One region of the Desulfosporosinus burensis genome, then DNA from elsewhere that is predicted to be linked to it. Evidence: riboswitches for the same ligand, from Rfam matches in the RefSeq annotation. Region 1 holds a riboswitch; each other region holds the start of a gene.
What was found. A riboswitch is a leader RNA that binds a small molecule or an ion and turns the genes downstream of it on or off. The one in region 1 is predicted to bind cobalamin.
Positions count from the first base shown of each region.

Region 2: linked by a shared signal. The riboswitch ahead of ACYQ3Q_RS26535 (DUF2162 family putative transporter) and the one ahead of ACYQ3Q_RS23325 (nitrogenase iron protein NifH) in region 1 are both predicted to bind cobalamin.
Region 3: linked by a shared signal. The riboswitch ahead of cobT (nicotinate-nucleotide--dimethylbenzimidazole phosphoribosyltransferase) and the one ahead of ACYQ3Q_RS23325 (nitrogenase iron protein NifH) in region 1 are both predicted to bind cobalamin.
Region 4: linked by a shared signal. The riboswitch ahead of thiC (phosphomethylpyrimidine synthase ThiC) and the one ahead of ACYQ3Q_RS23325 (nitrogenase iron protein NifH) in region 1 are both predicted to bind cobalamin.

Region 1 covers NZ_BAAHYN010000015.1:119,423-126,930, forward strand. Annotated here, with positions in the region: gene ACYQ3Q_RS23305 (nitrogenase component 1) at 1-605, opposite strand, end outside; gene ACYQ3Q_RS23310 (IS4 family transposase) at 781-2,049, shown strand; gene ACYQ3Q_RS23315 (hypothetical protein) at 2,254-2,595, opposite strand; gene ACYQ3Q_RS23320 (nitrogenase component 1) at 2,592-3,836, opposite strand; gene ACYQ3Q_RS23325 (nitrogenase iron protein NifH) at 3,869-4,750, opposite strand; cobalamin riboswitch at 5,058-5,241, opposite strand; gene ACYQ3Q_RS23330 (hypothetical protein) at 5,442-5,636, opposite strand; gene ACYQ3Q_RS23335 (hypothetical protein) at 5,663-5,872, opposite strand; gene ACYQ3Q_RS23340 (transposase) at 5,866-6,270, opposite strand; gene ACYQ3Q_RS23345 (IS110 family RNA-guided transposase) at 6,255-6,878, opposite strand; gene ACYQ3Q_RS23350 (methyltransferase domain-containing protein) at 7,061-7,348, opposite strand; gene ACYQ3Q_RS23355 (class I SAM-dependent methyltransferase) at 7,461-7,508, opposite strand, start outside.
Region 2 covers NZ_BAAHYN010000023.1:15,348-22,855, forward strand. Annotated here, with positions in the region: gene ACYQ3Q_RS26520 (cobaltochelatase subunit CobN) at 1-289, opposite strand, end outside; gene ACYQ3Q_RS26525 (DUF2149 domain-containing protein) at 367-666, opposite strand; gene ACYQ3Q_RS26530 (MotA/TolQ/ExbB proton channel family protein) at 644-1,315, opposite strand; gene ACYQ3Q_RS26535 (DUF2162 family putative transporter) at 1,323-2,024, opposite strand; cobalamin riboswitch at 2,154-2,339, opposite strand; cobalamin riboswitch at 2,623-2,806, opposite strand; gene ACYQ3Q_RS26540 (hypothetical protein) at 3,014-3,214, opposite strand; gene ACYQ3Q_RS26545 (CooT family nickel-binding protein) at 3,423-3,626, shown strand; gene ACYQ3Q_RS26550 (FmdE family protein) at 4,298-4,933, opposite strand; gene ACYQ3Q_RS26555 (hypothetical protein) at 5,118-5,303, opposite strand; gene ACYQ3Q_RS26560 (FmdE family protein) at 5,701-6,231, shown strand; gene ACYQ3Q_RS26565 (class I SAM-dependent methyltransferase) at 6,236-7,057, shown strand; gene ACYQ3Q_RS26570 (hypothetical protein) at 7,173-7,508, opposite strand, start outside.
Region 3 covers NZ_BAAHYN010000006.1:266,324-273,831, forward strand. Annotated here, with positions in the region: gene ACYQ3Q_RS12860 (TVP38/TMEM64 family protein) at 1-196, opposite strand, end outside; gene ACYQ3Q_RS12865 (sensor domain-containing diguanylate cyclase) at 418-1,980, shown strand; gene ACYQ3Q_RS12870 (HD domain-containing protein) at 2,104-2,604, opposite strand; gene ACYQ3Q_RS12875 (putative ABC transporter permease) at 2,620-3,357, opposite strand; gene cobS (adenosylcobinamide-GDP ribazoletransferase) at 3,744-4,478, opposite strand; gene cobU (bifunctional adenosylcobinamide kinase/adenosylcobinamide-phosphate guanylyltransferase) at 4,485-5,141, opposite strand; gene cobT (nicotinate-nucleotide--dimethylbenzimidazole phosphoribosyltransferase) at 5,244-6,323, opposite strand; cobalamin riboswitch at 6,428-6,604, opposite strand; gene ACYQ3Q_RS12895 (ParM/StbA family protein) at 6,801-7,508, shown strand, end outside.
Region 4 covers NZ_BAAHYN010000007.1:159,692-167,199, reverse strand. Annotated here, with positions in the region: gene ACYQ3Q_RS14155 (calcium-translocating P-type ATPase, PMCA-type) at 1-839, opposite strand, end outside; gene ACYQ3Q_RS14150 (3'-5' exonuclease) at 1,106-1,930, shown strand; cobalamin riboswitch at 2,023-2,203, shown strand; gene thiC (phosphomethylpyrimidine synthase ThiC) at 2,350-3,636, shown strand; gene bzaB (B12 lower ligand biosynthesis ThiC-like protein BzaB) at 3,848-5,146, shown strand; gene purE (5-(carboxyamino)imidazole ribonucleotide mutase) at 5,187-5,687, shown strand; gene purF (amidophosphoribosyltransferase) at 5,723-7,090, shown strand; gene ACYQ3Q_RS14125 (DUF2284 domain-containing protein) at 7,158-7,508, shown strand, end outside.

The DNA.
Region 1 (7,508 bases):
ACATAGTCAAGCCCAAAGTCGTTACGCAGACAAGAAGCCAGGCATGAAGCAAAGAGTGGTTCTCCTATCACGACGGCCCTTTGTCCAGGCTTTGCTCTACTAGTTGGAACGTATCGTTGCTTGCTTGCGTAGCTCGGAGAAGTGTCTACTATCTCCGCTAGAACCTGAAACAGCCGCTGCATGCCCCACAAACCTACAGGAACATTCATCACATAAGGTATCGAGTATTCTTTTTGCATATCTTGGGCAAGCCCTACACCCTCATGGGACACGACAAGGTTCAAGGCGGCAGAGGACATTTTCTTAAAGGATTCCAAGTTTATTTTCCCTACTGGCGAACAACTTATTTCAAGACCGAACTGCGTCAGTTCGTCAATGAGTTCGATTAAATGTATTTCCTTACCAAGACTTAAGGGCGTATACCCGATGATATTCACTTGATTGTTCTTCTTTTCCCTCCTTTCCAGAAAACGTTTGCCTAAGGTTAACAGTGTAGAGTAAACGCCGGAGTAGTAGGTTTCAAATCCCTCCGTAGGGAGCGCCAAGGTAGTCATGTCTGTCCGCCTACTCAGCCTATCCGCTATTGCCCCGATATCGACCCCAATGTCATCAAGCTATCCTTACATAAAATGTAAGTTGTTCATTTCCCGTCAAAGTGAGCAATAAAATATATAATATAACTCGAAAAATACCATAAATCACTTGACTTTCGAAAATCGTCACCATAATCAATTTGAATACCATTTATTGGTATATCCGATGAGGAATGGTGATGTTTTTGTGAAAAAAACCTTTTTAGAAGGGCTACTGCTTACAGAACAGCTAATTAATGATATTGTATTTATGTGCGAATCGCGTATGAAATCAACCTATTTTACGCGTGCTGCCAATTGCAAGATGGACTTCAAAGACCTCATCATGTTTCAACTGAACTTTGTGAAAAAAACTCTTCAGATTGAACTCGATTCGTTCTTCGAAACCATTAAAGGAGCTGAATGCAGTATAACTAAGCAAGGATATTCCGAAGCGAGACAAAAAATATCACCCACCGCCTTTATAAAAATGGCGGACTCCATAATATCCTGGTACTACGGAGATGACGATTTTAAAACATTTAACGGTTACCGACTCTCCGCCATTGATGCATCAATCTTGGAACTTAACAATTCGGAACGGTTGAGAGATGCCTTCGGTTATGGTGAAGGCAAGACGGTAAAACTCGCACGTGCCAAAGCCTCAGGTATCTATGACATAGTGAATGGCATGATGATTACGTCAAAAATCACAAGATATACTACTGGCGAGCGAGAGATAGCCATTGAACTAATTGAAAAATTAAAAACGATGGGCTTGAAAAATGACCTTATTCTTTTTGATCGAGGATATCCCTCGAAAAAGTTTATCGCTTACTTAGATAGTAGCGAAATTAAGTATCTCATGCGTGTGAAAACTAATTCGATGAAAGAATTCAATGAAGCGATGGAACCTGATCAGATCGTTGAGATAAAGGTTGAAGGAAAAAGGATCAAGGTTCGTGTTCTTCGATTTATGTTGGATTCTGAAGTTGAGGAAGTCCTAGTCACTAATTTATTTGATGAAACCCTAGGGATTCAAGAGTTTAAAGCTCTATATTTTAAACGTTGGGGAATAGAAGTCAAATACCTCGAATTAAAGAGCCGACTTCAAATTGAAAACTTTACGGGCGACACCGTTATTTCCGTTGAGCAAGATTTCTATGCGTCCATGTATCTATCAAATATGGTGGCACTTGCTAAGAATGAAGCGGACGAGAAGATTTTAGAAAATAATGAAGACAAAAGCTTAAAATATGAATACAAGGTAAATACAAATATACTGATCGGTAAATTAAAGGATTCATTGGTGCTCATGTTGCTAGAAGATGATCCAGAAAAGCGCAATGCGATGTTTCACCGGATAATGCAAGAAATTACAAAAAATATGGTTCCTGTTCGTCCAGGCCGAAGTCATACAAGAAGAAAGGGGCTTAAAGCTCATAAGTACCCTATAAATCAAAAGAGCTGCTTGTAACTCACTTTTCGCGTATAATGCGCCTATTTTGATATGACACTGGATACCCCAAAGGCCATGAACACAAGGACTTGTAATATTTTGGGTAATAAGTCCCGGGTATGTTATTGTTATTTATCATAAAAGTGTTTGATTTAACTACCTATCACCTTTTGGGATTCATCAAAAATACCTCCTTTTAGCAAGAAAAAAGCTTTTTGTAAGTTATTGGTACCATAGCCTGATGACATTGATATCGACCCCCGTCAAAGCAGGAACTGGCGTACCCATAATTGCGATGAGTTCGGCCTGCCGGTTTTGGGTCCAGAGCCTTTCCGCATGAAACAGGAATTCTTCTTCTGCGCCCATGACGGCTTCCATCTCCCCCAACTTGGAACTGAAAAACAAAGTCTGGCGAAAATTTCTGATCTCATCACATTCAAGGATTGCACTACTACACCCGCCGGGCGTGTACAGAAGGTTTAGTGAAGGCAAAGCAAAAAGAACAGAACAAGCACCAGAATAATCACTAGCCAACGAAGGCAAGCGGGTTAAAAAACTGCTCATCGCATACCCTCCAAAATTTCCAGGATCCCCTCATATCCGAAACGATAGTCGGCACTCACTAATATTTCTTTGGCTTTTAGACAATAAAATGATGCTTTTTCTCCAATAACCATATCTATTCCTTCAAACCCACCTGTCTGCGTTTCAACAGTTATGTTGGAAACCAAATAGACCTCCGCCTTGCTTCCCACAGCGGAGAGCGCGTTAATATACGTCATATCTGACTTGGTCACTGTTTCAACAAATATTGCAGCAACAGAAAGGCCGATTGACACCAGCGCCTGAACAAGCTCGAAAGACCTTGCCCCAATTCCTACCGCAATTTGTTTTCCAGCCAACACTGTAGCTACTTCGGCAATAACTCGGTGGTACTCTTTAGCATCCTGGCTATAATCCCAAGTGACCTGCAACCCCTCCATCAACGTTGTATAGTTATGCTTAATCTCTTTCATGTTGTACTGGGCAGGCAAGTAGAGGAAGGGGATGTCCCATTTTTCCAGCATGCGCACCGCCAAATCATACCCAAAGCGGTCCAAGGCGATGTTCAACCTTCCGTTTGCCAAGTCCTCAAATTCTTCGCAGGAATCCAGCGCAGCAAATTCTCGTATTTTCTCAGTAGAGCAATAGTTCCTCAGTATCTGCCTCAGGCCAGAATCCTTGGGAAGTTTTTCTGCATCTCCTAACAGATTAATGTGGCTTTTCCTCTCTTGCAGGACACCCCTTTGCAGTAAATCGATAAAAATATCCCCTAGCCTCTCTTTAGGAAGTGTCCTTCTCCTGGAAAGTGGCCCTCGCTCAAAAACTTTCAGCGGTATACCATACCTGCTTTCTATTCGTTTTGTTATGCTTAGAAACTCAGTACCCGTCAGAATATCGGCACAAGTAATATAAACGATGATCGCTTTTGAGCGACGCGACATAACAAGGCCTTCTAGCGCCTCCTCCAATTTTTCCAGATGCTTCCCAGTAGCAAAATCGTTGCTAGATACCGGGAGCAAGAATAACTTTTCGCTCAAGCCCTTTTTTGCAGCCCTGAAATATAATACTCTGGAGCAGGATGAGGGACCTGCCGCCACGACATCAATGCCCGGCACACATAAGGCCAAATTAACCAGTTCCCCACACTCATCGTCCGCTATACCCCTATCAAAAAAACTATCGAGTGGCATTTTGTCTGCGATATCCGCAAGCCTAATCTTTTCTTCTCCGCTACTCGTTCTGATATATCCTGTACAAGACAATTCTCTTCCTCCTACTTCTGGTACCCGTCCTTCTATGCTTTTCGCAATTCCAGTTCTAACATATAGTGACTAAGTTCTTCCAATGCCTCGTCCTCAAGCGCTGTTACTGGCCTATAACCCTGATTCTCAGTGATAACACCTGCCAACTCCTTAAAGAAACTAGCTGCCTTTGAATCCGGGAACTTTTCTAGAACTGTATTGCCTTCAAGTTCCGAAAGGGCAATTTCCCGGCTGAAAGGGACATCAGCAACTACCCGCGTACCTGTTAAAATCGCAAACTGCTCAACTGCCTCCCTACTCGACTCGGGATTTCTACAGTTGTGAATTAACCCCCCCAGGGTCACTGGCCTTGTCTCCTGGCTTCTACTGATCGCCTTCATAATATTGTTGGCAGCATATACCGACATAAATTCCGATGATGTTACAATATAAATTGTATCGGCATACCCTTTACGCATCGGAACGGAAAAGCCACCGCACACTACATCCCCCAGCACATCATAAATAACAGTTTCCCAAGCTTCATCCCATATTTCTAGATACTGCAACTCCTCCATCATGGTGATAATCCCCCTGCCAGCACACCCAATACCAGCTTCCGGGCCTCCGGCTTCAATGCAGTTAACACCTCCAAAACCAGGAAATACAATATCCTGCCGGGAAATACTAAGCTGCTTGGCCTGCAATTGTTGCAAGACCGTGGGAATTTTACGCCCTACGAGACACCTTGTGGAATCTGCCTTAGGATCGCACCCAATATGTAAGATCTTACGACCTTGCATTGCCAACGCTACAGAAATATTAGCCGCTACTGTCGATTTTCCGATTCCTCCCTTTCCATAAAACGCCAATTTCAAGCACTCTCGCTCTTTTTGTATATTCAAACTAAGTGTCATTCCTTTCGCTGTACTCAAGGCACAAAAATTTAATGAAAGTGCCCCTTCCTCACACTTCTACAAAGCTGTAATAGCTAGCCAAAATAAAAAGACAACTCCTCATCACTAATCATAAAGACAGTAATGAATCAGTTGTCTCGGACGACGCGTTCTTCTCCGCTTTCAAGTCGCATTCGCATTTTTGAAAACAGATCCCGCTAGCAGAAGACTTTTACCCAAAAGGTCAGTTTCCCTCGGGAAACCAAATATCACCCATAAAAACAGATAAGACCCTCCAAAATCTGAAGGGTCGGATTAACACAGGTCCCTCCACCCATCCATCGTGAGTAAAGCATATGAGCAATCAGGTCTCCTGGCTCAGGTTCTTCGTTTAGTGCCTCCTTCCCAAGTTTCCTCAGTAGATGTGGCACAAACTCCCCTTTACAGTGGCGGGACCGCGCTGGATTTACACCGGCTTCCCTGTTATGATTTCTCGGCTAAGAAAAATCGCTTGCTCATCTATTAAATTTGCAAATTAAATGTATCACAAAGGCAATACACAGTCAAGTGCCGACCAACAACGGCCGATTTACAGACAACGAAAACTCCTTCCCACGAGAAATCTACAGACGTTACAGGCATAGACATATCCTGCAAAATGTTTCATTTTTATATAATACGACATTCGTGACTTGTAAAGGCAAAATTATCTTTAGGCAGTTCTGATTCTTTACAATTTTTTCCCTTTAATTACATACCAATCTTTATTGCCATGCTTGTCTTTTATTCCCTTAAGCATTATTCCTTGCACCTCACTAAAACCAGCCTTTTCAAGAGCTGTATGAACATTTCTTTGTTGTGAAAACGTTCCCTGGGCACTTGGAATTAGCACAACACTAATAGGCCTGCCTGAAAAAGCACGCATTAGTTCTTCTATATAACTTTAGAGCTTTATTGAATAGCCGGAACGGTCGGTACCCATCCGAGCTCCCGAAGTTTTTTTAAGTGGAACGCCATCTTCTTTTCAGTATTTCTCTGGTTGTAGTAATTTCCGCCTAAATCATTATATGCTTTCCCATTCTTTAACATATGCCAAATGGCTATAATCATCGAGTGTGCCACAGCTACTTTTGCCTTATTATGTCCTCGTCGGACTACCAAACGGTCATATTGTGCTTTGAAAAACGAATCTTTTTTTTCACTGCCGATTGAGCACATTGGGTCATGGTTGTTTTAAGCGTTTTATTACCCTTTGTTGTTTTTCCGCTCTTCCTTTTACCAGCACTCTCGTTATTGCCAGGACTTAATCCAGTCCATGATGCTAAATGTGAGGGAGTGGGAAATCGATCCATGTCAACGCCTATTTCTGCAATAATTGTTTCAGCACTCTGTCGACCAATTCCTGGCATATCATCTAAGGCATTTATTGCATCCTCGTACTTTTTCATTTCACCATTAATCATATTATCCAAATCTTTAATACGCTGTGTCATATCGTCAATATGATCAATAATTGCTTTCACTAGCGTTTTTTGCACTCTTGTCATAACCCCATCCATCGCTTTGAGCAACTCCACTTTTTTTCCTTAGCAGAAGTATAGAGCATATCGTCAATATTTTCAGGAGTAATATTGTCATGGATTGCACCGTTTAATAATTTGCGAGCGCTCGCACCAGTGACATCCTTTAGAACAGACGTTAATTTAATATTGGCTCCTTCTAATACTTTTTGGAGACGATTCTTTTCCCGTGCTCGTTCTTCTACTAAGCTTTTTCTGTAACGTGACACCTCCCTAAGTTCTCGTTGTTCCTTATTAGGAATAAAACTTGCTTTGAGCAATCCATGCTTCAATAAATCCGAGATCCATTCAGCATCTTTCGCGTCTGTTTTTCTTCCAGGTAAGACTTTCATGTGTTGAGCATTGACTACCATAACTTCAATTCCTAATGCTTCAAGCACATTATAAACTGGTTTCCAGTAACTACCTGTGCTCTCCATGGCTACCATTTCGCATTTTGCTTCTTCCAGCCATTTAGCCATTTCTCTTAAATCTCCAGTTGACGAGCCAAACTGACGTAGTTCCCGTTTTGTTCCCGTTCTTAAACAGGCCACTATGATCTTCTTGTGCACGTATACACCACAACAAATGCTGTAAACAACTTGCATTTCCATTACCTCCTGCAAATTTAGTACGGCATCGCCCCTGCCTATCAGCTATTTTGCTGTGCGTCTTTCTCGGTAGTTATACCATTAGACAATACGTGGTTCTGCACAGGGGCTAAATCAATTTGGTACTCGGTCTCATGATACCACAAAACATCGATCTGTCTGCCATATACAAGTATGCCCTAATATACCAAATTTTCGTTCATCGTGGCGAGCATTGCTCGTGGATATTTGGTACCACCTTTTAGTGGCAGCATATCTTCAATTTCTTGGCTATAGTGGTTATTACCAACTGTCCCTTCCCCTATCGAACAAAAGCACAATAGCACACCACCTTGTTTAAGTACCCTCAACCATTCCTTTAAAGCAACATCCGGCTGAAGCAGCGTCCACATCACACTGCGGTTCAAAATGACATCCTTACTGTTATCTAGGAATGGCAATTGTTCGACAGCGCAATGTGCGGACAATTTAGATGCAGTCAGTTTTAGGAGTGTGATTCGCTTATATCTTTCGAGGAACAAATCGGGAACGGTTTGATTATATTTGCAGAACGTGATTTAACCGAATTTGAAATTGTCCTTACAACTTTGGCTTTCGCGCTACGATTTTAAACTTTTTGCCTTGATA
Region 2 (7,508 bases), on a different contig from region 1:
ATACGGCTTCTACCCCGTCACAAGATGCTGTAACTGTAGCCGTGCCCTCACCAATAGCTTCCACTAATCCATTTTGGTCCACTGTAGTAATCTCGGTTTTGTCGCTGCTCCAAGTCACTGTCTGCCCGGTCATTATTTCACCAAGCTGGTTATAAACGGTAGCCTGTACAGTTTTACTAGATCCAACTGTTATTTTTACGCTGCTGTTGTCTAGCTCAATCTTACCTACACTATGATCCTCAGCATTAACAATAGGTGATAAAAGACTTAAACACATCATAAACAACATCAAAATCGCAAAAGGTTTTCGATACCTACTTAGCGTGTTCTTTCTTAGCATGCTCCTTTTCCCTCTCCCCCGTGTTCTTATTTACCTTCATCTACCGGTTGCACCATAATTAACTTACCTGTTTTAGGGTCTTTAAACACAGTCCCCATTTCTTCAAAGCCGCTCCCTGTTTTTGAGTCAACTTGCGGTAAGCTTTCCATTTCTTTTCCTTGTTTTACATCAATAATAGCTTGTTTTGGTTTACCGGCACTACCACTAGTAGGACTGACATTATAAACATTAACTAACGCAACTAGTAAACCTACGCTAAAAACAAACATAACATCCGCTAGATTAGCCAAACTGCTTAATGGATCAAATTCTTCCTCCGATTGCAACTTTCTTCCCCGTTTGCGAAACATACTCTCTCACCTCAATAATTGTTTCTAGAATTGTATCCAAATTATTCAAGTAACGTCCATACCAGCGCCGACGCACCTTGGATATGGTAAAGGCTAAACTGCCGGCAAAAACACCAATAATGGTGGCATCAAAAGAAACAATCAGGTACTGGGCCAGCATGTTAAAATCTCCTTTACCCAAGCCTACCAAACCTGGTCCTAAAGGAATCAAAGTACCCATTAAACCCAACAAAGGACCCATTTTAGAAATCAAGTCTGTTTTTTCGGTTCTTTTAGCAATTAAATCTTCTTGCTCACATAAGAGATTTTGAGCAACTATCCGTTGACGAGCTCCTTCTGCGGAAGCTAAGGTTAGGAATTCTGTGACAACTTTTTTTAGTTTAATAGGCAATTCGCTATTTTCCACATAAAGCTCAATGTTATGGGTTTCTGGTAATTTACTCAAAAACTCTTTTGTTTTAAACTGATGTATTTTTTTCTCCCCAAACTTTTCCCCGATCAGGGCACCTGTCTCGATTACAGCTGTCACTACAAAATAAAGTAAAAAAGCATAACAAGGTATCATTAAACTTTGGGAAATAATATGCATAATTTGATTCAAATACTGGGAACCAACCATAGCCATTTCCTAATCATCTCCTCCAACTTAAACTATTGAAACGGGTTAACATTTCTTTGCCAAACCCCAACGTAAAAAGAACAAAAAATCCAACTACAGATAAGAGTAATTCTTTTTTGGAACATAATACCATCGGTATAAATGTGTCTTGCATGGTTGCCACAATGTTAGGAATTAAAAAAGCAGATAACAACGTAAAAACACCTAAAAACAATAACCCTTGATGAAAAAAACTAGCTACGCCAAAATTAAATCGGGTCAAAAATCTACGTAAAATCCAGCTTACCAAGACTATACCTAAAGAAAATGCAATACCTGTAGCGATAGATACAGCATACAAAGGTACCTTTAAACCACCTGCCGTATAAATCACAGATATAACCAGTGCTCCAACACAAAAGGGACATGGTAAAAAACCCAGCCAATAACTAATTTTTTGTTTTTTCCCAGGGGTTTCTGTTTCAGAAGTATGTTCTAACCCTAAGTAAAGGAAAAGTAAACCTGTTATGCATGCAAAAGCAAATGTATATTTGTCAATAAAATGTCCAATAAGCTGATATTTCCCGTTAAAAATATAACTTAACAAAACAACAGAACTGCCAAAAATTGTTGCATAACCAGAAATTTTAGGTATGGTCAACCAGGAAGACCCTAAAACTAACCCTGTTTTGATGCTTAAAATGAGAAGGGCCACCAACAAACTAAGAATTAACATCTATTTCACCTCCTTCCGGAATAAGCCACTCGACGCAAAAAGCCTCTCAACCGATTGGTCAAGAGGCTAAAAATACTGATAAACATTTGTTCAGCACTAATAATACCTCCTCTATCGCTCGTAGAGTTATTGGCGTGTAGTATTCAGGCAGGTCTTCTGACTCTGGATCATCAATGTTTCATACCTTCCCAGACTCAACCAGTGGTATAAATGAAACATTTCCCCATCACAGCGGCGGGACCATGCAGGAATTACACCTGCTTCCCTTTTAAACCGAGGTTCTCAAACTTCGGTACCTAAATTTTCTAAGTATTTAGTTTTTATAGAATCCAGCGATATTCCACTCCTAATAAAAAATAAAGAGACAACCTCACATCACTAATCCTGAAGACAGCAATGTATCGGTTGTCTCGGACGGCGCGTTCTCCTCCGCTTTCAAGTCGCATTCGCATTTTTGAAAGCTGATCCCGCTTGAACAAGACATTTACCCTACAGGTCAGTTTCCCTCGGGAAACCATTTATGTACACATAAAAATATATAAAGCCCTCCAAAATATGAAGGGCTGAATTAAATAATTCCTGCCACCCATCCATCGTGAGTAAAGCATATGAGCAATCAGGTCTCCTGGCTCAGGTTCCTCGTTTAGTGCCTCCTTCCCAAGTCTCCTCAGTGGATGTGGCACAAACTCCCCGTTACAGTGGCGGGACCGCGCCGGATTTACACCGGCTTCCCTGTTATGATTTTTCGGCTAAGAAAAATCGCTTGCTCATCTATTAAATTTGCAAATTAAATGTATCACAAAGGCAATACACAGTCAAGTGCCGACCAACGGGCACCAGGCACAACACCCAGTGTCTACTAAAAGTGAAACTCCCCGCTTACAGTGGTGCGACCGTCAGGAATATCCATCATGGGTATAAACCTATTAAAAACGTCATAAAAAAAATAAAAAACGCAGAAGGGTTTAACACTTTTGTGTAGAATACTATTAACATAGCCAAATATTCATTATGAAAAAAAGAGACCATGGAGGTCTTGACTTGACATTAAGTCTGGTCATTCTTTCCATGGTCTTTTTCATTTTACAAAGGAGGTGATTATAGGCATATGAGCCCATGCCAGATGTTTTTCCATAGTTTGTAATGGAATGAATTCCACGTTCCAAAATACCTTCAAAATCTTCCTGCATCTTACGTGCGAAAATGTCAACTCATAATCCCTAAGGAAAGTTTGGATCCTTACGGAATACTATCAACTTCAGACCCAATGATATTCTGATCTGACCGTCACGATATCATTGGGTCTGACCCTAACTTAAAATGAACCTTTCCCAGGCATTTCTTATGAACTTGTTCTGGTAAAGCTTTGATAATTCTTAAAAGAAGGAGCTAACTGCAATGTGTGAATCAAATGCCTTTCTCAAAGATGGAGAAAACGAAGTGATGCTCATGAAGTCCGTTGATACCATCGAGCCCTATGAAGATGGCCTTAAACTCGTAGATATCTTCGGAAAACAAATGTTTATTAAAGCCAGAATTAAAGACATGACTCTTCTCAACCACCGTATTATTTTAGAAAAGATTTACAATAATATAACGTAGAGGAGAACCCTTTATGCATATCTCCGACATCTAGCACATCCTCAGAACTAGGCTGCTCGCCATTTTTTCTCTCCCCTTAACCGTCAATTTCACGCACCATTGCTTTGAGGGGCAATTTAATACAAACCAACACCCTGGGCAACTTTTTGTAGCCTAGGGTGTTGGTTTGAGTAAATAGTTATGTACTGCTTTTTCAGTTTACTATTGTTTAGTGAAGAGTCATGTTCTCGAACTCTGATAACAATTGGTTCCCCTCTGTAATATGGTTTTGTAAATGCTGAATGCTAGTTTTATCATTACTTTTTTGCAACTCTTTTATTTCTAGATTATGGGCATCCAGTGACCCCTTGAGGTCACTATAAAGAGTCAAAGCATCTATGAAGTGAATATCCCCCTGGCCCTTCATTTGTTCATAGCGATGTTTTATACTTGAACAACTCATAAAATTTCACCAATCCTTTCTACATTAATCGTAGTATGAGGAAAGGATGCTAACTTTATTCCTTGAAAGCAGCACAATATTTTCCCTCAAGGATCATGCCCAGCATAGTTAACGAACGGTATAGATTCTCGTCAAACGACGTTGTCCCACTACTATTGCTCGCATAGCATGTTTTAACAGACCTATCGAAGGTAGTATCTAAACATGCCAAAGTATTCTGTGTGTCTTTTTATTTATTTAATACGAGGACTCGCGACTCGTATGGTTCCACACATTCCGGACAGGCAATATGCCCATCACGAACACTCGCCCGCTGTTCCATTACTCCCTCACCGCAGAAAGCACATTGCACCGTTGGATTGAGTTTAGGACCATGGGGTAGGTCATATGCGATTTCCCGCCAGACAAAATGCTCTTCTGACGGAGTCTCCACTAGGTGCATCGAAATCTCTCCGTGCAGCTTATAAAATTCCTCAGACTCAGCTGAGCTTGCAGTGTTATCCATCACTTTGGCCCGTAAAGCTTGATGCCGTTCATTCTCCATAGTCCCATGCTTCAGGGCAACACGAACACCACGCCCATCCTGACGGCGTATGAAACTAAAAACTTGCTTCCCATGATCCAAGAACATAAGATTTCCTTTGCCAAATGTGCTTGAAAGTAACATCTGCACAGCATCCACTCCACAAGTATCGTTTTGTACGATGCTTACTATCCCGCTTTTCGGATTGTACGGCTCCCCCGCTAAGGAAGGAAGCACCTTTAAAGCGATCTGCGCGGCCTGGAAACCGATCGCCAAACCAGGGCAAATATGCCCGTGAAACGCTACACAACGTTCCCAATCCCTCTTCACTTGTTCCTCCATCTTTTCATCCACTCCCTCATTTTAGTAAAAAAAGAGACCACGAAGCTGGCTTCTGTATTGAAGCCAGACCTCCATGGTCAAATTTTTCCATTATTTATTAATCTATGGTTCTTCTACATGAATTTAAGAATTCCTTCTTTTTCTTACTTTTTTTAGACTCCGTTTGTTAGCCGAAAACATATGCTCATCTGATCAATTTGCTTTGCTGACGGGATAATTCTTCGAGCTCGTCATCAATATCCATAAGCTTAACCAGCCACTGAGAGCGCTGTTCCCTTTCTGATATAAATTTCCCTAAGATTTCTTCTCGCGCATCCTGTAGTACTTGCCTTCGCTTTTCCATCTCCTGTAGCTTGTCTTGGCGACTCACATGTCATGCCTCCTTCATGTGAAAATGAAATATCTTTCTTTCATTCCCAAATTTAGTAAAAAAAGACCATGAAGTTGACTTTCGTATTGAAGCCAGACCTCCATGGTCAAATTTTTAAATTATTTCGTTATTATTGCTACTTCTACAAAAATTGAGGAATCCCTGCTTTATCTAACTTTTTGGACTGTATAAGTTTACTGGAACCATAAAGATTGGAGTTAATTTATTCATTTCGGGCATATATCTAGCAGGAATTCATGAAATATTGTAGAATAAAATACATAATCATAGCCCGCAGGACCATGAAGGTGTTGCCAAGACCATGGAGGTCTGACTTTTGATAGTCAGTTTTCTTTGGTCTTTTTTTGATTTTTTCTAAAAAAGGGGGATTAATTGTATGTGTAGAGAGAAAACAAGGTGGGAAAAAGCAGTGGAATTCCATGGGCACGAATGCCCAGGACTGGCGATTGGCTATAAAGCCTGTGAGGCCGCGATCAAAAAAATGGGCATTCGGTTTTCTTCGGATGAAGAAATTGTATGTGTCACCGAAAACGATGCCTGCGGAGTCGATGCCGTACAGGTAATTACGGGCTGTACTTTTGGGAAAGGGAACCTCTTGTATAAAGGCACAGGCAAAATGGCCTTCAGCTTTTATAACAGGTCAAATGGTGAAAGCCTGAGAATGATAATAAAACCAATAAACGAGGAAATGGATCGCCAGCAGCGCCAAGAATACCTTCTGAACTCACCTGCAGAAGAACTCTTTAATTTCTCCAAGCCGTCGTTTGAGTTGCCCGAAAAGGCAAGAATCTTTACAACCGTAATTTGTGAGAATTGTGGAGAAGGTACTCCAGAGCATAAGATTCGAATTAATGACGGCAAAAAAGTATGCCTAGACTGCTTCAAGGACTATTCAAGAGGGTGGTAAAGAGATGGATATACAACATTACACCCGTCTATGGAGCGAGGGAAAGGTTGCCAAGGCATTTGGGACCTCCTTTTGGGACAACCGGGCGGATGAGTTCAATAAATTAGTTTCTCAAGGCACTCCTGACGAACGAACTCGCAAAATCGTTGAATTTATGTCACATAATAATCTTCTCACCGAAAATAGCAGCGTCATGGACATAGGCTGCGGTCCAGGACGGTTTGCCGTTGAATTTGCCAAAAAATCAACTGACGTTACAGGCCTAGACATATCCGATAAAATGTTAGACTATGCGCAAAAAAATGCCGCAGCCGCGAACCTGACCAATGTCTCGTTTAAAAACTTAAATTGGGATGAAGTCAACCTTGAAGAATACGGTTGGAAAAAAAGGTTTGACTTGGTTGCCGCAATCAACAGCCCTGGAATTCATGATCAAATCACCCTCGAGAAGATGATCGATGCCAGCAAGGGATACTGCTTTTTATCCAATTTTGTGGATCGTTCCGACTCTGTTCAGGACATTATTCGTACGGAAATCCTCCAGCTTAAAGATCCAAAATTTTATATTAATACAATTTACAGCATTTTTAATATTCTTTGGCTAACTGGCTATTATCCCAATATTACCTATGTCGATACGGATCGAGAGCATGTCCGAACCATTGAAGAAGCTTGTCTTTACTATGGTACACTCTTTGAAACTAAGAACAACTCAGGTGATCAGAAACAGACGTTAATTAGAAACTATCTCGAACAGATCTCTCAAAAAGGATTTGTGAGAGAGAGAGTTCGGACGAAAACTGCTTGGATCTATTGGAAGGTCTAATCTGAGAAAGAATAGACCTTCCAATGAAGAAGGGGATGTAACGATACTTTAAGTTTCGGCGCATCCCCTACTTAAATGAGAGACTTTTTATACAACATCTAAACAATAGCGTTTTCTAGAATCTGAGTTTTTTTCTATTAAAACACTTTTCGCGTCTTTTTCTAAGTTGTCTAACCCAATTGCCATTGTCTTCATACATCTCACCCCCTAGTGTTCTAATCATGCGTGTACCATTCACCGTCTTTGCCTCAGGTACACCGTAAAAGGAATTGGTTAACTGAGTAAGTATAGTAATTACTCGATTTTTCCTCACGATGAGCACGACCTGATAGCCCTCTTGTGTAGGATCTGGGGCTAAGTAGTACTTAGTGCATCCTTTCATTTTGTTCAATATACAAGCTACCTCATTAGCCTCCTCAAAAGAAACCTCGTGTGCAGTTTGTAACCACTC
Region 3 (7,508 bases), on a different contig from region 1:
CTGCTATTAAGACAAAGGGTATCAGTGGAAAGAGTGCAAAAAGCATAATGATCAACAGGTCGACAAAGATGCCGATCCATCCCCATTGCGAAACAAACGCTTGAAAGGCATCAGGATTTTGGAGCTTTGGATAAAGTAGTAATACAAACGTGAGGGAGATGACCAATGTTAGTAGTGAGGCGTATTTTTTAATCAGGGAGATATCCCTCCTTAAAGTGACTTGTAAGATAATTGAAGGTTAAATATAACATAGTTCGTTTAATATGAGTAGCTTTTTCTATGGCTGGAAGGGAATAGTCTGGGTTCGAAATTAAGAATAAAACTTTTATTGAAACATTAAATAAATAGGTTTATTTGGAAGGTTTATGATAAAATGTTTTATAATAATCATGCGAGTAATGAAAGGTTGATAAGCCCATGCTGCTTCCTCCGTACAAATATAGACTTAAGCCGGAAGATATCTTAGAGCTCCTTCAGGAAATAAATTGTGAGGAAGATTTAGAAGATGCTCTGAAAATCTTGACCAAACGTGGGCTTGATTTTTTCAATTGCACAATGGCTGGTATCTGGCTATCGCGGGGTGAGGAGTTTCACCCAATGGCCATTAACGCTCGGACTGAGCTTCAGGAAAGTTTTTTAGTTCGTAATGTTCTCCCTCAAGACTTTGAACTATTTATCCGAAAAGTAGCACAAGGGAATACGTATGTAGAACGAAAATTGATGATTCACGAAATTGATGATGATGGCGACGAGCGAGACGCATCGAATTCCGAGGAAACGCATTGTTTCAATGCTTGGCGGACAACTCTCAGGGACTTCAAGGTTCGGCGAATCTTTTGCATTCCTCTCCTTCATTTTGGTCAATTATTAGGTGTTTTGTTGCTTTTCAGTGATAATCCCGCTTCCTTTGACGAGGGAAGCGTCTACTGGTTAGAACAGTTAATGCCCCTACTTTCCTCCAGTGTTTATGAACAACAATTGCGTATGGCCGCTGTTGATCGTGAACAAGCCTTATCATTGCTGCTCAGGGGAACTGAAATTTTGGTCAAGGCCGTGTCTGAAGAGCAGTTACTAGCTGAAGCCGGAGAAATGGCCATGGAAATTCTGTACCTAGAGGCAGGATTCTTTCATATGGAAACCGATGGGGAATGGAAAATACATTCTCCCTTTGGCCGGCTTAAACAGTCTGAGGATGTTTGGCAAGAATGGATCCAAAAAGATAAAAGAGCCCATTTTCCGCTTGGATACATACCGAATGAGACACCTACCCTGCGAATACTTGAAGAAGACGAACATAATAAGATTCCATATCCTGTGGAAAAAATCCTTATTCAGCCTATTAAAACCTATCGCGGAGTCGTTGGGGAACTTTGGCTATTTGATTCTAGGACACGAGACATTGCGCATACCCAAGAGATCCTGTACGCATTTGTACGGATGTTAAGCATGGCATTAGAAGCTATCCGGCAAAGAAAGGAACTTGAGCGTCTGGCGACGACGGACCGCCTAACTGGAATCATGAATCGCCAAGGGTTTGAGCAAAGGATCCTAGGAGAAATGGCGGGAACACTCAGACGTGGTTCAACGTTCCTTTTTCTGCTCCTTGATTTAGACGGATTTAAGATTTTAAATGATACAAAAGGTCATCCCATGGGAGATAAGGCCTTAAGCCATGTAGCACAGAATCTCCAGAAGTCCGTTCGACAAGAAGATATTGTCGCTCGTACAGGTGGAGATGAGTTTGCGGTCATTTTAACGGATCTTAAGTTAAGCCAAGATGCAATGAATATCATGCAGCGCTTAAAGAGTAACTTGGATTTAGAAACCTATGGTTTGGGCATAAGCATAGGAGTTGCAGAATTTCCTACAGAATCTACGGACTATGAATCTCTTTACAAGCTTTCAGATCATCGGCTTTATCTCGGCAAGCAAAATGGTAAGGGGCATATTGTGACGGAAAATGCGTTCGAAAAAAGATAACTGATGGATAAAAAAGTATACTAAAAGTCAAAGAAAAGAGCCTTTTTCACTCTGAATTTAGCGGTGAAAGGCTCTTTTCTTTGGGATGCGCATGCTAAAGTCAATAGTATGTCGTTCGATTATTCATGACTTGTGTTTAATAAGGCGAAGAGACGTGTATCGTTCAGAAGGCGGAAGATCACGTTTGAATTTTAAGCGAAATTCCTGGATCGAGGCCATCTTATCTGCAACCATGACCAGAAAAGCCTCTCGGGTTTTAGGTAAGCGCGGGGTAAGTGGCCACATATGGCTCAAAATAATGTCTTTTTCCTTCTCGCTGAGCTGAAAACATCGTTCCGCGTTCTGGCAGGCAATGCGAGGATGGCGAAAACCATGCCACCGGGATCGGTCTGGTCTTGGCTCATGCCAGTCGTACAGGAAAAAGTCATGGAGTAGGGCGCCACGAGTAATAGCGTGTGTGTCCAACTTGAGCTTGCTTTCAAGGCGTAGTGACCAGTCATAGGCTATTTGCGCAACACGAAGAGAGTGCTCTAAAGTAGTAAATGGACGATGATGGGTAAAACGTGCCAATTGTTGATACTCTTCGTGGTTCAGAATGTCCTCGACGTGCTCTGATAAATCCAAAATCAGTTCACCTTCCTAGTCAAGTGAGTGGGGGTCGTTTTCTCCACTTGGGTTGGAGAATTTTTGCCGTTGAAGGCTTAAAAAGTGCTCGAGAGCTTCCTGCTTAGCATATAGTAAAGCCATCTTTTCGCTTAAAGTATGGCGCATTTTCGGATAGGCATGAAGAAATCTTTGATACGGAGAGCAGGCTGAGTGAAATAACGTGAGTTCCAGACGTTCATACTGCTCCTGGAACATCGAGACAAAGTGTTCAAGACGACGTAGTAAGAGGGTGGAACGGATAATATCCCAAATAACATAGGCTGTCAAGATAATAGCTAAGATAGAACGGCCAGTCGGTGGAATGCGCAACATTTGAATTTGAACGGCTGGGTGTATGACGAGATGAAATGCAAGCCCTAAAACCCCCCAAAGAAGGGAGAACTGGAGAGCGATGCGCCCATGAAGATTAAAAGGTGTTGTATGATAATCCCAAAGCTGCAGGCGAAAGAAGCGCTCGAAAAACCATCCAGCGACATATTCCAGCAAGGTGCTCAAAAACACAAAACTAAGAAACTGCCATTCCCAAGCGAGTTGAGATAACAGCCCAGAGGACCAGATCACCAAAGTCGTAAAGAAGCCATAGATCGGGAGGAACGGGCCAACTAAAAATCCAGGATTGACAACCTTTCGTTGGGATATTGTACGGTAGATTGTTTCCATTACCCAGCCGGCAAATGCATAAAATGAAAATAAGAGGATAAAGTCTGTCATGGTTCTCCCTCTCTAGCGATACTAAATAATTAGCAATGCCAATTATCTCTAGTGTACTCTAAAAATTCCTTATTGTACATTTATGGACTAATTTTATCATATTAATATAACGCTAAGATTAATACCTACTTTTGAAACGATTTTGACTAGAAAAGTTTTTTCGTGGCCCGAAAACATGAGACTAAGTTAATTAAATTGGAATAGGCAAACAATATTAGCAAGACTAATAAGCAAGACTAATAAGCAAGACTAATAAGCAAGACTAAATAAGCAAGACTAAATAAGCAAAACTAGTTAGTAAAACAAATAGTAAAACTAATATTTAAACGGAAGGGTATTGATAGTTCATTACCCTTCCGTTTTGCTTATATTGAAGTTCACTATGCCTACTTTATAAAAGGAAAAGCGATAACTAAACAGATAACTTCCGAAAGTTCGATAAAAGCCCCATATAGATCACCTGTCAGACCCCCTAGTAAGGAGGAGATTTTAGAAGCCATTAAGAATATGACTAAGGCGGTAACTCCTAAGGCGATCGGTCCAGCTGAGCCGAGCAGATAAAAAGATATTCCGCAGACCAGCGCTCCGCTGAGCAGGAATGGAATCCACTGGGTTGCTTCGTGAAACCCTTTGCCTAGCCCCTGGGAGCGGGCATAGGGAAATCCGATCATCCCAATCTGAAAGACCCAGCGAGAGAGCATTGGCATGACGATAAGAATCGGTAACATCGGAACGGTTAGGTTGGCTAGGAAGGTGAATTTCAAGAGCAATAAGCCCACGAGAGCCATTGAGGCATGGGCACCAACTCGGCTGTCTTTCATGATATCTAAGATTTTTTCTGGGCTTCGAGCGGATAATAAACCATCCATGCTATCCATGAATCCGTCAAGATGGATTCCTCCGGTGAGCACTAACTCCGCAACTAAGATGAGAGCCCCGAGAACTAAAGGGGGATAATAGGGCATCATGACTTTCGCCAGCAGCCAGAGGATAAGACCTAAGACTAGTCCTACGAACGGATAATATCGATAACTGCGCAGGAATTCTTCTGAAGTAACATTCTTAGGGATCGGTAAAGGAATTCGGGTAAAAAAGGTAAGTGCTATGAGGAATCCGCGCATCTCAGATCACTCCTTGTGCAGGGAAGCAAGAAGCTGCCCGCCAGAGTGTTTAAGTTCCAAGGGGTAACCTGCTACAACAAGATAGACATGATCAGCACAGCGGGCAAGTATTTGATTGCTACGTCCAGCTAAATCACGGTATGCCCGAGCTAAAGGGTTCTCAGGGACAATGCCCTGGCCGACTTCGTTGGTGACAAAGAGGACTTGAGGTTTAATCTCTTGGGCAAGTTGGGCAACCTCTTGAACCATAGTTAGGATTTGTGGTTCGAGGTCGGGGTACATCTTATCCTGTTTAGAGGAGCCTAGGGTGGATTCTACTCCTTCGTGATCAGAATGGTCAGCTCGTTCTGTTTGTTCTGCATGTCCAGTTTGTTGAGTTAAGAGAAGATTAGTAAGCCAGAGCGTGACACAATCAAGCAGAATGACTCCGTCATAGTCTTTGAGTTGGCAAAGTGTTTCTCGAATCTTTAGAGGTTCCTCAATGAGTTGCCAAGTTGCCGGGCGCTGGTTTTGGTGTTTTTTAACACGATGGGCCATTTCTTCGTCCCAGATTTGGGCGGTGGCAATGTACGTTACAGGACGATTTACCGAAGCGGCCAGAAGTTCTGCAAAGCTACTCTTTCCGCTCCGTGCACCGCCTGTTACTAAAGTGAATTGAGACATGGCATTCATCGACTCCCATGAATATTTATTAAGATTGATTTACTTAAGTAGAGGCTTTGACTCGTCTTTTCTGACTTTGAATAGTGTTTGATTTTTGATTCTCTAGCTTGACTTTTCGCTGACTCCAGCATCGCCGAAAGTTGCCATTTCCTTAAGAATATGAAGTGCAGCTTCGACTAAGTGAAAGGCTAGGACCGCTCCCGTTCCTTCTCCAAGTCTCATATTTAGGTTAATTACCGGATCAAGGCCTAGGCTTGCTAAGGCCTTACGGTGACCAGGTTCGACTGAACCGTGGGAGGGAATCATGAAGGCCGTACATTTTGGGGCAATTTTTGAAGCGATGAGTGCTCCGGCCGTCGAGATAAACCCGTCAATGACAATCGGAACACGGCTAGCTGCCGCTTGAAGGATTGAACCAGCAATCGCCGCAATTTCTAAACCGCCTACTTTGCTTAGAACATCTAGAGCGTCGTCTGCATTAGGTTGATTGACGTCAAAGGCCGTTTGAATGGCCTGGCGTTTCTTAATTAAGCCAGCATCATCAATTCCAGTTCCTCGTCCGACAACGTCCTCAAGGGGGGAATTGGTAAAGAGGGCAACGATTGCAGAGCTAGGGGTAGTATTGCCAATTCCGAGGTCACCTGTAGCAAAGAGGTTATATCCTGCACCGATCTTTTCTGCTGCAACTTCAGCACCGACCAGTAGAGCTTGCAGTGCTTCGTGACGGGTCATTGCCGGGCCCTTGGTCATGTTCTGGGTTCCATTAGCAACCCGTTTGTGAATAAGGTTTCCTTCTAAGGGGAAGGCAACCCCAACATCCGTACAAAAAACCTCGGCATTGGCTTGGCGAGCCAGTACATTGATGGCTGCGCCACCACTTATGATATTATACACCATTTGAGGGGTAACTTCTTGGGGAAAGGCACTAACTCCTTCAGCTGCGATGCCATGATCTCCAGCCATCAAGAGGACTGCTTTCTTATTGATCTGAGGATTAGAGGTTCGTTGGATACCTCCAAGTTGCTTGGCTATATGCTCTAATTGTCCAAGACTGCCTTGTGGTTTGGTCAGGATGTCCAAGCGTGCTTGGACCTTAGCCATGGAATCCTCGTCAAGTTCTGAGATGTTCGCAGTTAGAGCTTCGAGTTGGGCATAGAGTTGTGCTTCTGACAAATTTTTCATTAAAACTCCTCCTCAATATAGTTGTTGAAAAATAGAAAATCCCGACCACAAATAAATCTGTGGTCGGGACTTTACCGTCATCACCGCCGCTCTCCACGATGTGGAAAGACTTAAAGATTTAGGCAGGTCTCCTGGCTATCGAATCATCGCTTTAATTTGTCACCTTCCCAGCAAAGTGCCAGTGGTCAACAAAGCTCATCGAATACAGTGGTGGGTCCGCGTCGGTTTTGAACCGAACTTCCCTATTCTCCCCAAAGGGCACCTAAATTCAAGTAATTTTTCTTTTAGCATACCACAACCTTTTTCTAATCTCAAGTATAGTGTTGGTCACTATTTAAATATTTAGAAGAATTTTAATAACCCATTTTTACAAGCGTGTTAGCTTCGTATATAATGATAGATATAGCAGTAGCAGGTGTAGGTGTAGGTGTAGTTATTAGTTTGTCCATAATTGATTGTAATCGAGGAGGAACACGTGTGTTAGATAGTGATATTCTTGTGGCCGGAGCAGATCCGGGATTTGGAGCGATTAAACTGGATACTGGAGATGCAAAAGTATTATTTCCAGCTGTAATTTGTAAAGGGAATGAGCGGATTTTCTCAACCTTAGGTAATTCCCTGATTAGTAAAGGATCTGACTTAGAAACTCAGATTTCTACTTTGGATGTTTTGGTCAAGAATAATTCGACGGGTGTGGAACGGCATTACTTCATGGGAAGTTTGGCTGAAAGCCTGAATCCGAACGAAGCTCATTATTGCTGGGATGAAGACAAATCTTCGGATGAAGAAGCAACAGCATTACTGGTAGTGGCTTTAGCCCTAGCCCAAAAAACTCCTAAAGCGAATATTTATCTTGGAACTGGCGTGCCCGTTAAGTATTATGCTAGTTTAAAGGACAAGTATGAAGCGGAATTAAAGGGGTCTTTTTCGGTAACCTTTCATTCAGGTCCCATGAAAGGGTTGACACGGCAACTGAACATCTTGCGCTCTCGAGTGCTTCCCCAGAGTTATGGAGTCTTTATTAAGGAAACTCTTAATGAATATGGGATGCCGACGAGCGCCAAGTTATTTAGCGGGTATGTGGTGGTCATCGATCCGGGCTTTCGCACGACAGATATTGCCACTTTTTATGATGGCGTAATGCTTGATCCACCCAATTCGTTTAGTATTGAAAAGGGGTTAAAG
Region 4 (7,508 bases), on a different contig from region 1:
GCGACAGCCAAACTAAGAGCAATTAAAAACATTTCGTAAAGATCTCTATCTTGAAGAACTCCTACTAAAAACATAAGGGCACAAATACTTATGGCTGCGATGCCTAAGATTTTCCCTAACTCCTCAATTTTCTTTTGAAGAGGGGTTTGCTCGTCTACTGATTCTTCGAGCATGGTGGCAATTTTTCCAATTTGAGTATCCATTCCTGTAGCAACAGCGATGCCGACTCCACGACCATAGGTTGCCAAGGTGGACTTAAACGCCATATTTTTTTGATCCCCAAGAGGGGTATCCTCAGCTTCAATAAGTAAATTTGCCTGTTTATCTGAGGGAACGGATTCCCCGGTAAGTGCTGATTCCTCAATCTGAAGATTGGCTGTTTCTATAAGGCGGAGGTCACAAGGAATGTATCTTCCAGCATCGATTATCACGACATCCCCAGAGACTACTTCTTGAGAAGGAATTTCCTTTAATGTCCCATCTCTTTTCACTAATGCTTTAGGAGTCGAAAGCTTTTTCAAGGCATCGAGAGCTTTTTCGGCCTTAGATTCTTGGATGACCCCTACGATGGCATTAATAAGAATCACAATTCCAATAATAACAGCATCGCTTATTTCCCCAATAAATCCAGAAATAAGAGCAGCACCGATTAAAATATAGATCATGATATTGTTTAGTTGAGAGAGGAAAATCCTAAGTAAAGTTTTAGGCTTCTTAGTTACTAACTCATTTAAACCGTACTTTTCTCGTCGTTGAATTACTTCATTCTCAGATAAACCGGTGGTTGAGTTTACTTCCAATTCCTTTAGTACATATTCGGTATTTTTATTAAACCACATAATATCACCTCTTGATTAAGTATTCGCAGAAAAATAAAAAAAAGACTTATATAAACATTATTTTTATACCAACTTGTATAGCCTAGCAAACCTCCCTCTTCAAACGATTGATGCATCTAGCATGTCACGGATCCTCCTTGGATGATTATGGCACAATTTGTGCAACAATACCAAGACTATGCACTTTTAGAAGGGAATGATAAAACTAAGATGTGCGTTTATTCTTTGGAAGGATTATAATAAAACGAGTGACAGAGGAGGTAACAATGAACTATATAGTGTTTGATTTGGAATTCAATATGTTTTTTAAATTCAAAGAAGGGGATTATGCAAATCCAGCTTTGAAAAGTGAAATCATTCAAATCGGAGCGGTCAAACTCAACGAACGATTGGAGACCATTGGCGAGTTCAATTTAATCGTTAAGCCAGTGATTTATAAGAGAATAAACCCCTATGTTAAGAAGAAAACGACGATCAATACAAGGCAGGTTAGTCAAGGAACCCCTTTCAATCAAGCAATCAAGAGCTTTAGTTCATGGCTTGGAAAGGACTCTGTTTTATGCTCTTGGGGACATGATGATATTTTAGGTTTAAGAGATAATTGCCAGTTTTTTGGCTTTGGCTCACTATCCTTTGACAGATTTATTAATATTCAGCAAATCTATATGAATCATGGGGTTATAACAATGCAACCAAGTCTAGAAAATGCCGTGGAAGCCTTAGGGATTGAAAAAACTTTTCCCTTTCACGATGCATTAAGTGATGCTTTCTATACCTCAGAGATTTTCAAAAAGGTCTTTGATTTTTCTGAAGGGGCCATAATAAACTGGGAAAAGAACCAAATCGAAAATGAAATAAAAGTTAAAGAGTTGAAGGCTTTCCTTGACAAAGTGACTATATCATGTCCGCAATGTTCCAAACTTATAGAGAAAGATAAGGAAGTCACTAAAACAAAGAAATATTTTGCCTTTGGCTATTGTACAGAATGCAAGCACCAAATTCGACTTGTTTCTAGAATCGTGCACAGTAGTGGGGAGTACAGCATAATTTCCAAAAATTCTATCTATAAAACAGAAGAAGCATCAGAGTGAGGATGATAATAAGATAAGCTTGTAATGAAATCTTCAATAATTATCGACAAAAGACCTTGTCAACGATACGTTTATTGTTTATACTATGCTTAGAAAATTTAATTACTACAGGTGCCTCACTATGAGGAGAATAGGGAAGTCGGTGTAAGTCCGGCGCGGTCCCGCCACTGTAAACGGGGAGCAAGAAGTATATAACCACGGGGTAGTTCCCGGAAGGTGCTTCAGACGTGTTGATCCGTAAGCCAGGAGACCTGCCTGTAGTTAGTAAAGCCTACCTTGTCGAAGAACCAAGAGTAGCGTGAATGAGATTATGGAAAAGTCTCTAGTCACTGTGTGATTAGAGGCTTTTTTTGTTTTTTCACTCCAGAATGTTCTTTTCAAGGTAATGACTCCAAACATAGAAAGGAGAGTTTATGGTGTTGACGTTAATGGAAATGGCCCAAGAGGGTCGGGAAATCCCGTTGTTTACCTTGGTAGCACGAAGCGAACAAATGAATGTCCAACTACTTATGGAACGGGTTGCTACCGGACGGATTGTTATTCCCTATAACCGTCATCACAAGCCCCAAAGACCTCAAGGATTTGGGCTAGGCCTAAGTACCAAGGTTAGTGCCAGTATTGGCTTAGCTACAGACGAGGATAGTCTTACGGATGAACTATTTAAAGTGGATGAGGCCATCAGGGCAGGAACCAATGCTATCATGGATTTGAGTACAGCCGGCAATATGGACGAGGCAAGGCGGACAATTATAAAAAGAGTACCGTTGCCTTTAGGTACACTACCCGTTTATCAGGCTTTTGCTGAAGCTGTACATACTAAGGGTTCAGCCTTAGCACTTGAGCCAGATGATTTTTTCAAGGTTATGGAACGCCAAGCTGCCGATGGAGTGGATTTTATGGCTTTGCATAGCGCCCTTCACTCCGGATTATTTAAAACGGCTAAGGAAGACCAGCGGGTCCTAAATCTGGTCAGCCGAGGCGGGTCCTTGCTAATGGGCTGGATGCTTTATCATAACAAGGAAAACTTTTTGTTTACTATGTTTGACCGCATCCTGGAAATTGCCAAAAAGTATGAAGTGACCTTAAGTTTAGCAGATGCTATGCGACCAGGTGCAGGTGCCGATTCATTATGTCGTTCGCAGGCAGAAGAACTCGTTATTTTAGGCGAGTTGGTGAAGCGAAGCAGACAAGCAGGGGTTCAAATCATGATTAAGGGACCTGGTCACACTCCACCTAATCAAATCGCGACTACGGTTAAATTTGAAAAACAAGTATGTCAAGGTGCTCCGTATTTTGTCTTCGGTCCGGTATCGACGGATGTAGCCCCAGGATATGACGAAATAACAGCTGCTATTGGAGGAGCGATGGCTGGTGCTGCTGGAGCAGACATTCTCTGCTATGTCACACCCGCTGAACATATAGGTTATCCCAATGCGCAGGATGTCTATCGGGGAGTGGTGGCTTCGCGTATTGCTGCTCATGTAGCTGATCTAGCCAAAGGGTACCCAGGAGCAGAAAAATGGGACCTGAAAATGAGTCAAGCACGGCGGGCGCAGAATCTAGAGGCTCAGAAAACGTTAGCTTTAGATCGAGAAAGGCTTAAAGATTTTCACTCAAGCGAAAAACCTTTCTGCAAAAAATGCGAAAAGGGTTGTGCTATGGCTGTAGCGGGCGAGTTCTTTCAAGAACTGCCGTGGGAGTGCTGAGGCGAGGTTCGAGGTGCGTGGTTCGAAGTAGTGAACTCATTCAACTAAAGTTGAACATCGAGACTTCGGTGGGGGAGTCTCACGATTGGATGAATAACGATGATCGCAATCACATTTGTCCCTGGATAAGTTCAGCTAAGCTAAGCACTACATGAAGTTGGTAAAATTATTTTCATAAATGAAAAAATAGAATTTGAATGGAGAGATTAAAATGACACAACTTATTAAAGCAAGACAAGGTATTATTACGCCTGAGGTAGAGAGATTAGCTAAGGTAGAAGGGCTTACAGCGGATCAGTTATGTGAGAAGGTAGCTCAAGGTCGGGTCGTGATCTTAAAGAACAATCAACGCAAGAACTCGGTCGCGATTGCAGTAGGGGAAGGACTTCGCACCAAAGTGAATGCTAACGTCGGGACGTCACCGGACTGTGTAGACTTCGCGGATGAGATTCATAAAATAAAGGTTGCCGTTGCGGCTGGTGCGGATTCGATTATGGAATTAAGTATTGGCGGAGATGTTGATGCCTTCCACCGTCAAGTACTCGATAACTTCACATTACCTGTCGGTTCTGTTCCAAGCTATCAAGGTGGTATGGAGAGTATTGCTAAGCACGGAAGCGTTGTCGGTATGACTGCTGAGGATATGTTTGAAATGATTGAACGTCAGGCAAAGCGGGGCATCGATTTTATGGCTATTCATGCTGCTTTAAATATGTCTATTATTGAACGATTAAAAAATCAAGGACGAATTACAGATATAGTAAGTCGTGGAGGGGCCTTTTTAACTGGCTGGATGTTTCACAACGAGCAAGAGAATCCGCTCTATGCTCAATTTGATCGTGTGCTAGAGATTTGTAAAAAATACGATGTAACACTTAGTGTTGGAGATGCGATCCGACCTGGTTGTATCGAAGATTCTCTGGACCGTGCCCAAGTTCAAGGTTTGATTGTGGCTGGAGAATTGGTGCAACGAGCCTTAGAAGCGGGGGTTCAGGTGATGGTAGAAGGCCCGGGCCATGTCCCTGTAGATCAAATCCCAGCCACGATTTTGCTCCAAAAACAACTCTGTCATCATGTTCCGTACTATATACTTGGCAATTTAGTTACGGATATTGCGCCGGGTTATGACCATATCACAGGAGCCATTGGAGCTACAGCGGCTGCTATGGCAGGTGCAAACTTCATTTGCTATGTCACACCAGCCGAACATCTGCGCTTACCAACCGCTGAAGATGTGCATGCAGGGGTGATTGCTATTCGCATCGCCACTCATGCTGCCGATATAGTTAATGGTGTTAAGGGTGCACGGGAATGGGACTTAGCCATGGCTCATGCTCGTAAAGCATTAGATTGGGAAAAACAAATTGAACTGTCCATTGATCCTCCAACAGCTCGCCGGATCCGAGGAGAGCGTAACGAAGAGGGAGCGGAAGCTTGTTCTATGTGTGGAGGTTTCTGTGCCATGAAATTAGTTGGGGAACACCTTGGGAAAACTGGAGGAACTTGCTAACTGCGAGAAGAGGACATTATAGACAAGGAGGGTGAGGTAAATGAGCCAAATTGGGGTCATTATGGGAAGTGATTCAGATTATCTAGTTATGGAGGAAGCCCTGGAAGTTCTTCGTCAATTTGGAGTTCCTTTTGAAGTTATAATTTCTTCTGCCCAAAGAACCTTAAAACGAACAGTTGATTGGGTAAAAGGTTTTGAAGCCCAAGGTGGAAAACTCATTATCGCGGCGGCAGGTTTAGCGGCCCATTTGCCAGGGGTTGTTGCTGGTGCAACGATTTTACCTGTCATCGGTGTACCTATGAACAGTGGAGCCATGGAAGGAATCGACGCCCTTTACTCCATAGTACAAATGCCCCCGGGAATTCCTGTGGCGACCGTAGGCATCGGCGCTGCAAGGAATGCGGCGTTGCTTGCGGTACAGATTCTAGCGATCCAAGATAGTGCCTTGAGTATTAGGGTTAAAGACTATCGAACTCAGATGCAAAGGGATATCGAGGCGAAGGACGAAGCGTTGCAGAAGCGGTTAAGCGAAGAAATTTGAAGACTAAGCACTAAACTAAGGGGAGGGGGGCAAACGTGTTCGACTTTAGAGAGGATACACCGAAAGAGGAATGCGGAGTCTTTGGGATCTATGCCCCCACTCTGGAGGTTGCTCGTGTAACGTACTACGGGCTCTATGCTCTGCAACACCGAGGACAGGAGAGTGCTGGAATCGCTGTTTCAGATGGACGAAGCATTGATGTGCATAAAGGAATGGGCTTGGTATCGGAAGTGTTTTCAGACCATGTTGTGGATTGCTTGAAGGGGAAAATGGCAATCGGACATGTCAGATACTCCCCAAAGGGTTCAAAGCTGCTTGCGAATGCTCAGCCTTTGGTAGTACACTACCAAAAAGGCATGATGGCCTTGGCTCATAATGGAAGTTTAACCAATGCCTTAGAACTACGTGAAGAACTGGGGAAAAACGGGGCAGTTTTCCAAACAACGATTGATAGCGAAGTGATGATTAACCTCATTACTCGCTATCGCCGGGAGTCCTTGGAAGATGCGCTGCTTAAGACCATGATGGATCTACGTGGAGCGTATGCCGTGGTTATCTTGGCAGAGGATAAACTTATTGGACTCAGGGATCCCCATGGCGTTCGTCCCTTATGTATTGGGCGTATCGGCGATGGGTATTGCTTGGCCTCAGAAAGTTGTGCTCTCGATACCATTGGTGCAGAGTTTGTGAGGGATGTGGAGCCCGGTGAAATTGTGGTGATCGATGAAGAGGGACTCCGCTCACACCAGAGATTTTCTAAACTAGAACGCACGTCGTGTGCCTTTGAATATATCCATTTTGCCCGACCGGACAGTACAATTGATCAGCTGAGTGTCTCGGAAAGTAGACGTCAGATGGGCATTGAACTGGCCCGTGAATATCCAGTCGAGGCGGATCTTGTGATTGCGGTCCCAGACTCCGGGACTGCTTCTGCCTTGGGGTATGCCACAGCACTGGGGCTTTCCTTTGGAGAAGGGGTTATTAAAAACCGTTATGTCCATCGAAGCTATATTCAACCGACTCAACAAATGCGAGAAGTGGACGTTCGTCTGAAGCTCAATGCTAATGCAAGTGTCCTGAAAAATAAGCGCGTTGTTATGATTGATGATTCGATTATCCAAGGAACCACCAGTTCGAAACTAGTGGAAATGGCCAGAAAAGCAGGGGCCAAAGAAGTACATTTTCTAATCAGTTCTCCTCCGGTAGCCTATCCGTGCTTCTATGGGGTTGACACGGTAAAACGAGAAAAACTCATTGCCAATCAATTGGATATAAAGGGAATTCGGGAGTTTGTAGGAGCAGATTCGCTACACTATATCTCTGAGGAAGGCTTGCTTCGAGCACTTGGGACGGACTGTGTTTGCTTAGCCTGTTTTGATGGAGCGTATCCCATTCCGGTTTGAATTTAATGAGACTAAAAAAGTGACATTTAGTGGACGCAATTGGAGATCCTGAGGGGAGGTAATAAAGATGGGATCGACACCCTTTTTTCGGCATAATCCCCAGGGTGTAGGACCTCAGTATTTGGAAGACCTGGCAACAGGGTACTGGTTTTCTGAGGCACTGTTTACGGCTGTTGAACTGGAAGTCTTTACTTTTCTGGAGTCTGAAGGCATGACGACTGACGAAATTTCGGGAGTACTGGATATGCCTCCGCCTGGTCTGGAGCGTTTTCTTCAAACCCTTTGCTCTATAGGGCTCGTGGTTTGTGAGGGTAAATGTTATTATAATACCAAACTTGCCAGCGACTATCTTGTCCCTGGTAAGAGTGGGTATCAAGGAGATTCGATCCTTTGGCGTAAAGGCCTTAGGCTAGGATGG